2 regions of the Ensifer sp. LC384 genome follow, and region 2 is predicted to be linked to the other one. Evidence: riboswitches for the same ligand, from Rfam matches in the RefSeq annotation. Region 2 holds a riboswitch; the other holds the start of a gene.
The links. Region 2 has a riboswitch for thiamine pyrophosphate ahead of thiB (thiamine ABC transporter substrate binding subunit). Riboswitches for the same ligand answer to the same signal wherever they lie in the genome.

Region 1 (5,329 bases), on a different contig from region 2:
GTCCAGGCCAACCGACTGGCGATCCTCGGCCAGGTGGCAGCCGGCGTCGCCCACGAGATCAACCAGCCGGTCGCGACCATCCGCGCCTATGCCGACAATGCGCGCACCTTCCTCGATCGCGGCCAGCAGGAGACAGCGGTCGAAAACCTCGAAAGCATCGCCGCGCTGACCGAGCGGGTCGGCACCATCACCGACGAGCTGCGCAGTTTTGCGCGCAAGGGACGATTCGTCGCCGAACCGACGTCCGTGCCAGAGGTGATCGAAGGCGCACGAATGCTGCTGCGCAGCCGCTTTGCCGGCCGCATGGACGCGATCGTCATCGATCTGCCGGAGAACGGGCTCAGCGTGCTCGGCAACCGTATCCGGATTGAACAGGTGCTGATCAACCTGCTGCAGAATGCCCTGGAAGCCCTTGGCGACCGGGCAGACGCGGAGATCCGTGTGCGGTGCGAGATAGGCGCCTCCGACACTGTTTCCCTTGTTGTCGCCGACAATGGCCCGGGCATCAGGCCCGATATCCTCGAGGATCTGTTCACCCCGTTCAACACGTCCAAGGATGAGGGCCTCGGTCTCGGCCTTGCCATCTCCAAGGAAATCGTCGTCGACTATGGCGGCGACATCGAGGTCAAGACCGGCCCCGACGGTACCGTCTTCACCGTTCGCTTGAAGAGGGCCTGAGCGATGCAACAATCCGTATGCCTCGTCGACGACGACAGCGAGCTCAGGAAGGCGATGAAGCAGACGCTGGAGCTTGCCGGCCTCACCGTCTCCGCCTTTCCCGGCGCGGCGGAAGCGCTCATACTCCTCGGCCCGGGCTTCGACGGCATCGTCATCAGCGATATCCGCATGCCGGGGATCGATGGCCTGACACTCTTTCGCCGCATCGCCGATTTCGACCCCGACCTGCCGGTCATTCTGGTGACCGGGCACGGCGATATTCCGATGGCCGTTCAGGCCATGCAGGACGGCGTCTACGACTTCATTCCGAAACCTTTTGCCGCCGACCGTCTTGTGCAGAGCGCGCGCCGCGCCCTGGAAAAGCGCCGGCTGGTGATGGAAAACCGTGCCCTGAAGCGTGCAGCGGAAGTCGCCGGCGAAAGCCTGCCGCTGATTGGCCAGACGCCGGTCATGGAACGGCTGCGCCAGACCTTGCAGCATATCGCCGACACCGACGTGGATGTGCTCGTTGCCGGCGAAACCGGCAGCGGCAAGGAGGTGGTGGCGACGCTGCTGCACAATTGGAGCCGGCGCCGCGACGGCAACTTCGTGGCGCTCAACTGCGGCGCACTGCCGGAAACGGTGATCGAAAGCGAGCTTTTCGGCCACGAGCAGGGCGCCTTTACCGGCGCCTTGAAGAAGCGCATCGGCCGTATCGAGCATGCAAGTGGCGGCACGCTTTTCCTCGATGAAATCGAAGCGATGCCGCCGGCAACGCAGGTCAAGATGCTGCGTGTTCTCGAAGCCCGCGAAATCACGCCGCTCGGCACCAATGTCGTGCGACCGGTGGATATCCGCGTGATCGCCGCCGCCAAGATCGACCTTGGTGACCCGGCCCAGCGGGGCGACTTTCGCGAGGATCTCTATTTCCGGCTGAACGTCGTCACCCTGTCGATCCCGCCGCTGCGCGAACGCCGGGACGACATCCCGCTTCTCTTTTCGCATTTCCTGACGCGCGCGGGCGAGCGGTTCAAGCGCGACGTGCCGACGGTTTCGCCGGCGGTGCACCACTATCTGATGTCCCATTCCTGGCCCGGCAATGTGCGCGAACTCTCGCATTTCGCCGAGCGCGTCGCCCTTGGCGTCGAAGGGGCGCTCGGACAGCCGACCGCCGCCGCAGTGCCAACCGGTGCCGCCCTGCCCGAACGACTCGAGCGCTACGAGGCAGAAATTCTGAAAGAAGCGCTGCGGGCGCAGCGCGGCGACGTCAAGGCGACGATCGAGGCACTGGGCATTCCGCGCAAGACCTTCTACGACAAGCTGCAGCGGCACGGCATCAACCGGGCGGATTATGCCGATCGCCCGTCAGTCGAAAAGCCGGGCCGCTAGTAAGCGATCAACAGGCCTGACACGCGACCTTCGGATTAGCGCTTGACTGCGCATCCGGATCGATGGCTATCTCTAGGCATTCACCAGGGGGGTCCCGTCAAGGGGCTGAGATACTGCTGGGCGGATCGGCTTTGCCGACCGAGGCGCAGTGACCCGTTGAACCTGATCCAGTTCATACTGGCGTAGGGACGGTGCAGACATCGACGCCACGGGTCCGTCAATCGCGCGGAAATCCGGGCGGACCTGTCTTTTCCTTCCGGCTTCAGAACTGGGTCTCCAACCGCAAACTTGGAGCCTCATCATGAATATTGTCACCAAACCCGCAGACCTCACGGTCACCAAAGGCCCGCTTCCCGCCTCGAAGAAGGTCTACAAACCAGGCACGATCCATCCTGATATCCGCGTGCCGATGCGCGAAATCGCCCTGCACCCCACGTCGGGCGAGCCGCCGGTCACGGTCTATGATGCCTCCGGGCCCTATACCGTGGAAGACGCCAACATCCGCATCGAGGAAGGGCTGCCACGGCCGCGCCGCAACTGGATCATCGCACGTGGCGATGTCGAAGCCTATGACGGGCGCAGCGTCCGGCCGGAAGACAACGGCTTTGCCTCCGGAGACCGGCTGACGCCAACCTTTCCCGTCCGTCATGCGCCCTTGCGTGCCACCGGCCGGCGCGCCGTGACGCAACTTGCCTATGCACGGGCCGGCATCATCACGCCCGAGATGGAGTTCGTCGCCATCCGCGAAAACCTCGGCCGCGACGCCGCGCGCGCCACGCAGCGCGACGGCGAAAGCTTCGGCGCCCATATTCCCGATCACGTCACGCCCGAATTCGTCCGCCAGGAAATCGCCAGCGGCCGCGCCGTCCTGCCCGCCAACATCAACCATCCGGAATGCGAACCGATGATCATCGGCCGGAACTTCCTGGTGAAGATCAATGCCAATATCGGCAACTCCGCCGTCACCTCTTCGATGGCCGAGGAAGTCGAAAAGATGGTCTGGGCAACGCGTTGGGGCGCAGACACGGTCATGGACCTTTCGACCGGCCGCAACATCCACAACATCCGCGAATGGATCATCCGCAATTCGCCGGTGCCGATCGGCACCGTGCCGCTCTACCAGGCGCTCGAAAAGGTCAACGGCATCGCCGAGGACCTGACCTGGGAGGTCTATCGCGACACGCTGATCGAACAGGCGGAACAGGGCGTCGACTACTTCACAATCCATGCCGGTGTCCGGCTTCACTATATCCCGCTGACGGTCGACCGGGTCACGGGCATCGTCTCGCGCGGCGGCTCGATCATGGCCAAGTGGTGCCTGCACCATCACAAGGAGAGCTTTCTCTACGAGCACTTCGAAGAGATCTGCGATATCTGCCGTGCCTACGACGTCTCGTTTTCGCTCGGTGACGGCCTGCGCCCGGGCTCGATCGCCGATGCCAACGACGCCGCCCAATTTGCCGAACTGGAAACGCTGGGCGAGTTGACGAAGATCGCCTGGGCCAAGGATTGCCAGGTGATGATCGAGGGGCCGGGCCACGTGCCGATGCACAAGATCAAGGAAAACATGGACAAGCAGCTCGCCGTCTGTGGCGAGGCGCCGTTCTATACGCTTGGGCCCCTGACGACCGACATCGCGCCCGGCTACGACCACATCACGTCGGGCATAGGTGCTGCGATGATCGGCTGGTTCGGCACGGCCATGCTCTGCTACGTGACGCCGAAGGAGCACCTGGGCCTGCCGGATCGCAACGACGTCAAGACCGGGGTCATCACCTACAAGATCGCAGCCCACGCAGCTGATCTCGCCAAGGGACATCCGGCGGCCCGCACCCGGGACGACGCCCTGTCGCGCGCCCGTTTCGAGTTCCGCTGGGAGGACCAGTTCAACCTGTCGCTCGACCCGGAGACCGCGCGCTCCTTCCACGACGAGACCTTGCCGAAGGAGGCGCACAAGGTCGCGCATTTCTGCTCGATGTGCGGGCCGAAATTCTGCTCGATGCGGATCTCGCACGACATCCGCGCCGAGGCGCAGAAGGAAGGTCTGCAGGCGATGGCAGCCAAGTATCGCGACGGCGGCGATCTCTATCTGCCGGTCGGCGACGACGCCGTAGTGCAGCGATAACGACCACGCCAGAAGGGGCGGCGAACCGCCCCTTCTGGCGTAGGATTTCGGCTCTGTATTAACTGAAGGCCCCCCTCTCCCTCCGTCATGCTCGGGCTTGACCCGAGCATCCACGTCTGGGGCCGCAACTTGTCGACACGCGGCCGCAAAGATGGCGGCTGGATGCTCGGGTCAAGCCCGAGCATGACGGTGGAGAGGATGCCTCTATTCCGGCGCTCTAGCGGCTACCTACAAGCCGCGTAGCAACATCGAGCAGAACATTGGCTCCTGCGACGAGGTCGGCCGGATCCGTATGTTCGCGCGGATTGTGGCTGATCCCGTCACGGCTCGGAACGAAGATCATCGCCGCCGGCGCGATGCGCGCGATCATCTGGGCGTCGTGGCCGGCGCCGGAGGTCATCCGCCGGCTCCTCAACCCACGGGCCGTCGCCGAAACTTCGATCGCCTCGACGATCGCGCTGTCGAAGATGACCGGCTCGAACCGGGCGAGACGCTCGACAGATATCTTCACATGCTCCTCCTGCTCAAGGCGGCGGAGAAAGTCGGAAAGCGCCGCCTCAAGCATCCGCAGGCGATCCTCGTCCGGGTCGCGCAGGTCGACGGTAAAGACCGCACGCGAAGGAATGACGTTGATCGCGTTCGGCTCGAAGCGCATGGTCCCGATCGTCGCCACGCTCGGCGCGTTCGAGCGCGCGATGTGCTCGCGCAGGAACAGGCCGACACGCGCGGCCGCAAGGCCGGCATCGCAGCGCATCGCCATCGGCGTCGTGCCGGCATGATTGGCAACCCCGTCGATCGTGACGCGCTGCCAGGAGATGCCCTGCAGGTTTTCGACGGCGCCGATCGTTGTCGCCTCGCGCTCCAACACCGGTCCCTGCTCAATGTGCAGTTCGACATAGGCATGGGGTTTCAAGGAGCCGGGCTCGACGCTGCCGGCGTAGCCGATGCGCACGAGTTCCGATCCGAGCGTCGTGCCATCAGTCCCGAGGGTCGCAAGGGCCGCCTCAACCGCAAGACCGCCGACATGGACCAGCGACCCCAGCATATCGGGTGCGTAGCGGACGCCCTCTTCGTTGGTAAAGGCCGCCACAACGATCGGGCGTTCCGATATAGACCCCTGCTCCTTCAGGGTCTCGATGACTTCAAGCGCGGCAAGCA
Region 2 (5,329 bases):
GGCGATGATACGCCCCTGGTCCAGAAAAAGCACGCTATCGGCCAGTGCTCTCACGTCATCGGGATGGTGCGTGATCATCAGGATCGTGTTGTTCTCCTCATCATGCAGGTCTTGCAGCAATGCGCGCATGCCGGCCCTCATGCCGGGATCGAGGGCGGCAAAAGGTTCATCCAGCAGCAGCAGTGGGCGGTGCCGCACGAGGGCGCGCGCCAGTGCCACACGCTGGCGTTCGCCGCCGGACAACGTCGGTGGCAGGCGCGTGCCGAAACCGTCGAGCCCTACGCGGTCAAGGGCGTCGTCTATTCGTGCGCGATCAGCGACCGACAGGCGAAGCGAGGAGCTGATGCCGAAGCCGACATTGGTGGCGACGTCGAGATGCGCAAACAGGTTGTTGTCCTGAAAGACCACGGAAACGGGCCGTTCTGCCGGCGCCCGGCCTGCCATCGTCTTGCCGAGAATGCGAACCTCTCCCCGGTCCGGCTCCTCGAAGCCGGCGATGACGTGAAACAGCGTCGACTTTCCGGATCCGGACGCGCCGGCAACCGCGACGATGCCGCCTGGCTCGATGGTGCAATCGAAATGAAGCGCCGTGGTGTCGTAACGGATATCGACGCCAACGAGCTCCACGGCCGCCTGGGAATTCATGTCTTTCGTCCTTCCGGCAAGCGCCTGTCGCCGGCCGTGCCGAGCATGGTGAAGATCAGGCAGAGCAGGCCCAAGAAGAGCGCCAGTCCGGCTGCATCCGTGGTGCGATAACTGCCCATCCGGCTGTAGAGCAGCCACGGAAGCGTGACCATGTCTTGCGAACCGAACAGCGCCACGGCACCAAGGTCGCCGAGCGACAGCGCCATGGCGAAGGAGAACGCCATCAGCAAGGGTTTCCTGAGCGGCGGCAGGTCGATCCATCGCAGGCGATGCAAGCCATGGATGCCAAGGCTCGCGGTCAGCCGGTCGGTGCGGGCGGCATGCGTTGCCATCGCCGGGGCCAGGATCCGGTGCACGAAGGGCAGCGCCATCAGCGCGTTGATGGCGACGACGATGGCCGGGGCGAAACGCGCGACATCGCCAAAGGGGCGCAGAAGCAGGAACCATCCCGCCCCAAGCACGACCGGCGGCACCAGCAGCACCAGCGAGGTGCTGGCGGTGACAGTGCTGGCAAAAGCCCTGGCCAAGGTCGGGGCGTGGCGACGCGCCACAACAGTACCTGCGGCGCGGATCATCGCGGCGGCAACGCCGACGCAAAGGAATGCCGAGAGGACGGCGATGACGATGCTGGTGATGAGGGCACGATGCACGCTCGGGTCGCCCGCAAGCTTCACCAGGTCCGCACGCAGGCCCGAGCCGAGGACGGCCATCAGCGGCGCCCCGATAAAGAGCAGCGAGAACAGGATCCAGCCGGCATCGGATGCACGGGAGAGGCCGGTTCGTGCATCGTAGCGTCTGGAGGCACGGCCTGTGGTCGCGCTTTGCGCGGGTTCGGTCGCGACACGGGCCAGTGCCAGGAGCAGGGCTCCGGTCATGACGATCTGTAGGGCGGACAGAGCGATCGCCCGGGGTGGATCGAAATCGAAGCGCAGCGCCTGGTAGATCGCGACCTCGATGGTGCTGGCGGCAGGCCCGCCGCCGAGCGTCAGCACGAGGGTGAAGCTGGTGGCGCAGAGCATGAAGACGAGCCCGGCTGCCCCCGGCAACAATCCACGAAGGACCGGCCATTCGACAAAGCGGAAGAGTGCGGCCGGCGGCATGCCCAGATTGGCGGCGGTTCTCCAATATTCCGAGGGTATCCGCTCAAGGCCGGCGAGGAAAAGGCGCGCGACAAGCGGCATGTTGAAGAAGACATGGGCAAGCAGGATGCCGAAGAGGCCATAGATGCTCACGGGCTGCTGCAGCCCGAGCTCTGCAAGGGCGGTGTTGAGCACGCCCTGCCGGCCCCAGATCTCGATCAGCCCGAGTGCGCCGACCAGCACCGGCAGACCGAGCGGCAGGGCCATGATCCGCAGCACCCAGACGCGGCCGGGAAAGGCGGTCCGGCGCGCGAGTGCCCGCGCGACCGGAATGGCCAGAGCAACCGAAAGCAGCGTCGAAAGGCTCGCCTGCAGCAAGGTGAAGCGCGTTACCCGCCAGATATAGGCATCGAACAGGACGCCGTTGCCAAAATCCCCGCTCTGGAGCAGAAGCGCTGCAATTGCGAGGCCGACAAAAAGCAGGATGCCGCCGAGGCCCACGGCCCCGGCGGTAATCGTGATCCTGTTTTCGGCAGGCGCGAACAAGCGCGCCTCAGTTCTTGCTCATGGCGGCGAGCCATTCGTCGATCCAGGCCTTGCGGTTTGCCGCGACCTCTTCCGACGGCAGCAGGAAGGTCTTTTCCGGATTGACCAGCTTGCCGAAAGCGTCGGGCAGGGGTTCCTTGGTCGCTGCGACCGGCATCATCCAGTTGGTGGTCGGAATGATTGACTGGAACTCCGGACCGGTCATGAAGGCGAGAAATTGCTTGGCAAGCTCCGGCTCCTTGGCGCTCTTGGTCATGCCGGCGACTTCGATCTGGATGTAGTGGCCTTCCGAAAAGGCGGCCGCCTGATAGCGATCGGTGTTTTCCGCCACCATGTGGTAGGCGGGCGACGTCGTGTAGGACAGCACCATCGGCGCCTCGCCCTTGGTGAACAGGCCATAGGCTTCCGACCAGCCCGGCGTCACGGTCAGCACACGGCCCTTGAGCTTGGCCCAGGCGGCACCCGCCTCGTCGCCATAGACGGCCTTGACCCACAGAAGCAGACCGAGACCCGGCGTCGAGGTGCGCGGATCCTCGATGACGATCTTTTGCGACGGGTCGCCCTCGACCAGCTCCTTGAGGCTCTTCGGCGGCGTCGTCAAAGCCTGGGTGTCATAGACGACGGCGAAATGGCCGTAGTCATAGGGGAGGAAGGTGTCGTCGGAGAAGTTGCCGGGCACCTTGATGCCCACTGCTTCGATGCCGTGCGGCGCGAAGAAGCCGGTGGCCTTGGCCTCGGCGACGAGATTGGTGTCGAGGCCGAGCACGATGTCGGCCTTGGAGGCCGCGCCTTCGAGCTTGAGGCGCGTCAGCAACTCGACGCCATCGGCGACGCCGACATAGGTGACCTTGCATTCGCAGGTCTTTTCAAAGGCTTCGGCGACCTTGGCACCCGGGCCCCATTCGGTGATGAAGCTTTCATAGGTGTAGACGGTCAGCGTCTTTTCCGCAGCGACGGCATTGGCCGCGAAGACAAGGCTCGCAGTCGCGGCAAGCGCTAGCCGGCTAAGGAACTTCAGTTGCGATGAATTGGACATGGCAGGCACCTCTCCCTAGTAATGATGTTGCATGGGAAAAGGGCGTATCGATCCGATCGCGTCTAATCCCTCCGCCGGTATGAGCCGGATCAGGTTCCGCGGGTTGGCGTTCAACGCCTCTCAGCCTTCGGCCGCCATGCGGTCGGAAGGCACCCCGTTAGAGCGGGTAGAGATTTACCGCCGAGCCGGTTTGATGGCAAGCGAAGTTTGGGGACGGAGAAAGCATGCGCCCCGCGTTTTCGCGCCGGCGGCGCATGGGGTAAATTTGTCCGTAGAGACATGAGACCCGGACGCGGAAGGAGTCTGCGATGACAGACATGCTCGTTCGCCTTTATGCCCTGCCGGCACAGCCCAGATCGCCGCTTGCGGACGGCATCGGCATTCACCGCGCGATGGCGCCCGAACGCAGGCTCGTCGTTCCCTGGATCGAGCAGACGTTCGGCTCCGGCTGGGCGGGCGAGGCGGAGGCCGCCTTCGCCTCGATGCCGACACGCATGCACATCGCGGTGTTTCAGGATCGCATCGTCGGCTTTGCCTGCCACGATGTCACCGCGCTCGGCTTCTTCGGGCCGACCGGTGTCGATGAGGCCATGCGCGGGCGCGGGATCGGCGAGGCGCTCTTGCGCGAGAGCCTGACGGCGATGCGCAATGCGGGCTACTGCATAATTCCTTAAATCGGAGTCGATTTAAGGAGAAAATTATGCAGCAGGTATAAAGCGTTACAGCGTCCTTTGCGCGTCATATTTGACGCGCGGCGCTGTATGGTCACGCGATCATCGGCGGCGTCGGCCCTGCCGAATTCTACCGGCGCGCGGTGGGCGCCATAGAGATCCCCGATTCCATGCCCGGCATCTATGCGGAGATGCTGTTTCCCGATCCCTTGCCCGACGAACACTGAAGATCACTGAAGATCACGGGCGACGGCGGCGCAAAATCGCCGGATCGCCCCTTCGTTCGGTTTTCTTGCTTTTCCTTGCCCGTGCCTTTGCGCTATGGGCTTTGCCATGGCCCGATCCACCTTCACCATTCTGCTCGGCGGTGCGCTGACCCTCACCGAGCGCGTTGCGCGCCAGCTCGCAGGCAGCCGCTTTGTTGCCGCCGATGGCGGCATGCGGCATGCGCGGACCCTGTCCGTGATCCCCGACGTCTGGGTGGGCGATTTCGATTCGACCGAGGAGACGCTGCTCACGGAGTTTGCCAGCGTCCCGCGTGAGCCCTATCCTGCCGCCAAGGCCGCGACCGACGGCGAAATCGCCGTCGAGGCGGCACTTTCGCGTGGCGCGGAAGCGCTGATCTTTGCCGGGGCACTTGGCGGCACACGCAGCGACCATGCATTCCTGCACCTGCTTCAGGCCGTTTCGCTGGCCGAGCGTGGGTTGCCGGTGTTCATGACCTCGGGCGAGGAGGAGGCCTATCCGCTGCTGGCAGGCGAGATCGAAATCGATCTGCCGAAGGGCAGCCTGTTCTCGATCCTCGGGTTGACCGATCTCTTCGGCCTTTCGATCGTCGGTGCGCGTTATCCGCTTACCAATTTCACGGTGCCGTTCGGGTCTTCCCGCACCGTATCCAATGTCGCGGAGGGTCCCCTTCGCATTTCCCTCGACACCGGCCGGGCGATCGTTCTCGCCCGCCCCTACGACCTTTCCGGAGCCTGAGCCTTGGCGCCTCCCATTCTGAAACTCGACGATATCTTCCTGACCTTCGGTGGCACGCCGCTTCTGGCCGGCGCCAACCTGCAGGTGGAGCCGGGGGATCGCATCTGCCTTGTCGGGCGCAACGGTTCCGGCAAATCGACGCTGATGAAGATCGCCGCCGGTCTTGCCGAAGCGCAATCCGGCGAAATATTCCGCCACCCTTCGGCGACGGTTCGTTACCTGCCCCAGGCGCCGGATTTCGACGGCTACGACACAGTGCAGGCCTATGCCGAGGCGGGCCTTGGCCCGAGCGACGACCCTTACCGGGTCGCCTATCTGCTGCAGCATCTGGGCCTGACCGGCGAAGAAGACCCGGCGCGCCTGTCTGG

Region 1: another riboswitch for thiamine pyrophosphate. It lies ahead of thiC (phosphomethylpyrimidine synthase ThiC); the one in region 2 lies ahead of thiB (thiamine ABC transporter substrate binding subunit).

The regions. Positions count from the first base shown of each region.
Region 1 is NZ_MBST01000003.1:121,674-127,002, forward strand. Features, by position in the region: gene BC363_RS04780 (sensor histidine kinase) at 1-678, shown strand, start outside; gene BC363_RS04785 (sigma-54 dependent transcriptional regulator) at 682-2,046, shown strand; TPP riboswitch at 2,122-2,253, shown strand; gene thiC (phosphomethylpyrimidine synthase ThiC) at 2,348-4,171, shown strand; gene BC363_RS04795 (Zn-dependent hydrolase) at 4,389-5,329, opposite strand, start outside.
Region 2 is NZ_MBST01000056.1:78,377-83,705, forward strand. Features, by position in the region: gene BC363_RS27925 (ATP-binding cassette domain-containing protein) at 1-645, opposite strand, end outside; gene thiP (thiamine/thiamine pyrophosphate ABC transporter permease ThiP) at 642-2,246, opposite strand; gene thiB (thiamine ABC transporter substrate binding subunit) at 2,278-3,306, opposite strand; TPP riboswitch at 3,356-3,473, opposite strand; partial or broken gene BC363_RS27940 (GNAT family N-acetyltransferase) at 3,615-3,977, shown strand; partial or broken gene BC363_RS36130 (GNAT family N-acetyltransferase) at 4,055-4,204, shown strand; gene BC363_RS27945 (thiamine diphosphokinase) at 4,311-4,961, shown strand; gene BC363_RS27950 (ABC-F family ATP-binding cassette domain-containing protein) at 4,965-5,329, shown strand, end outside.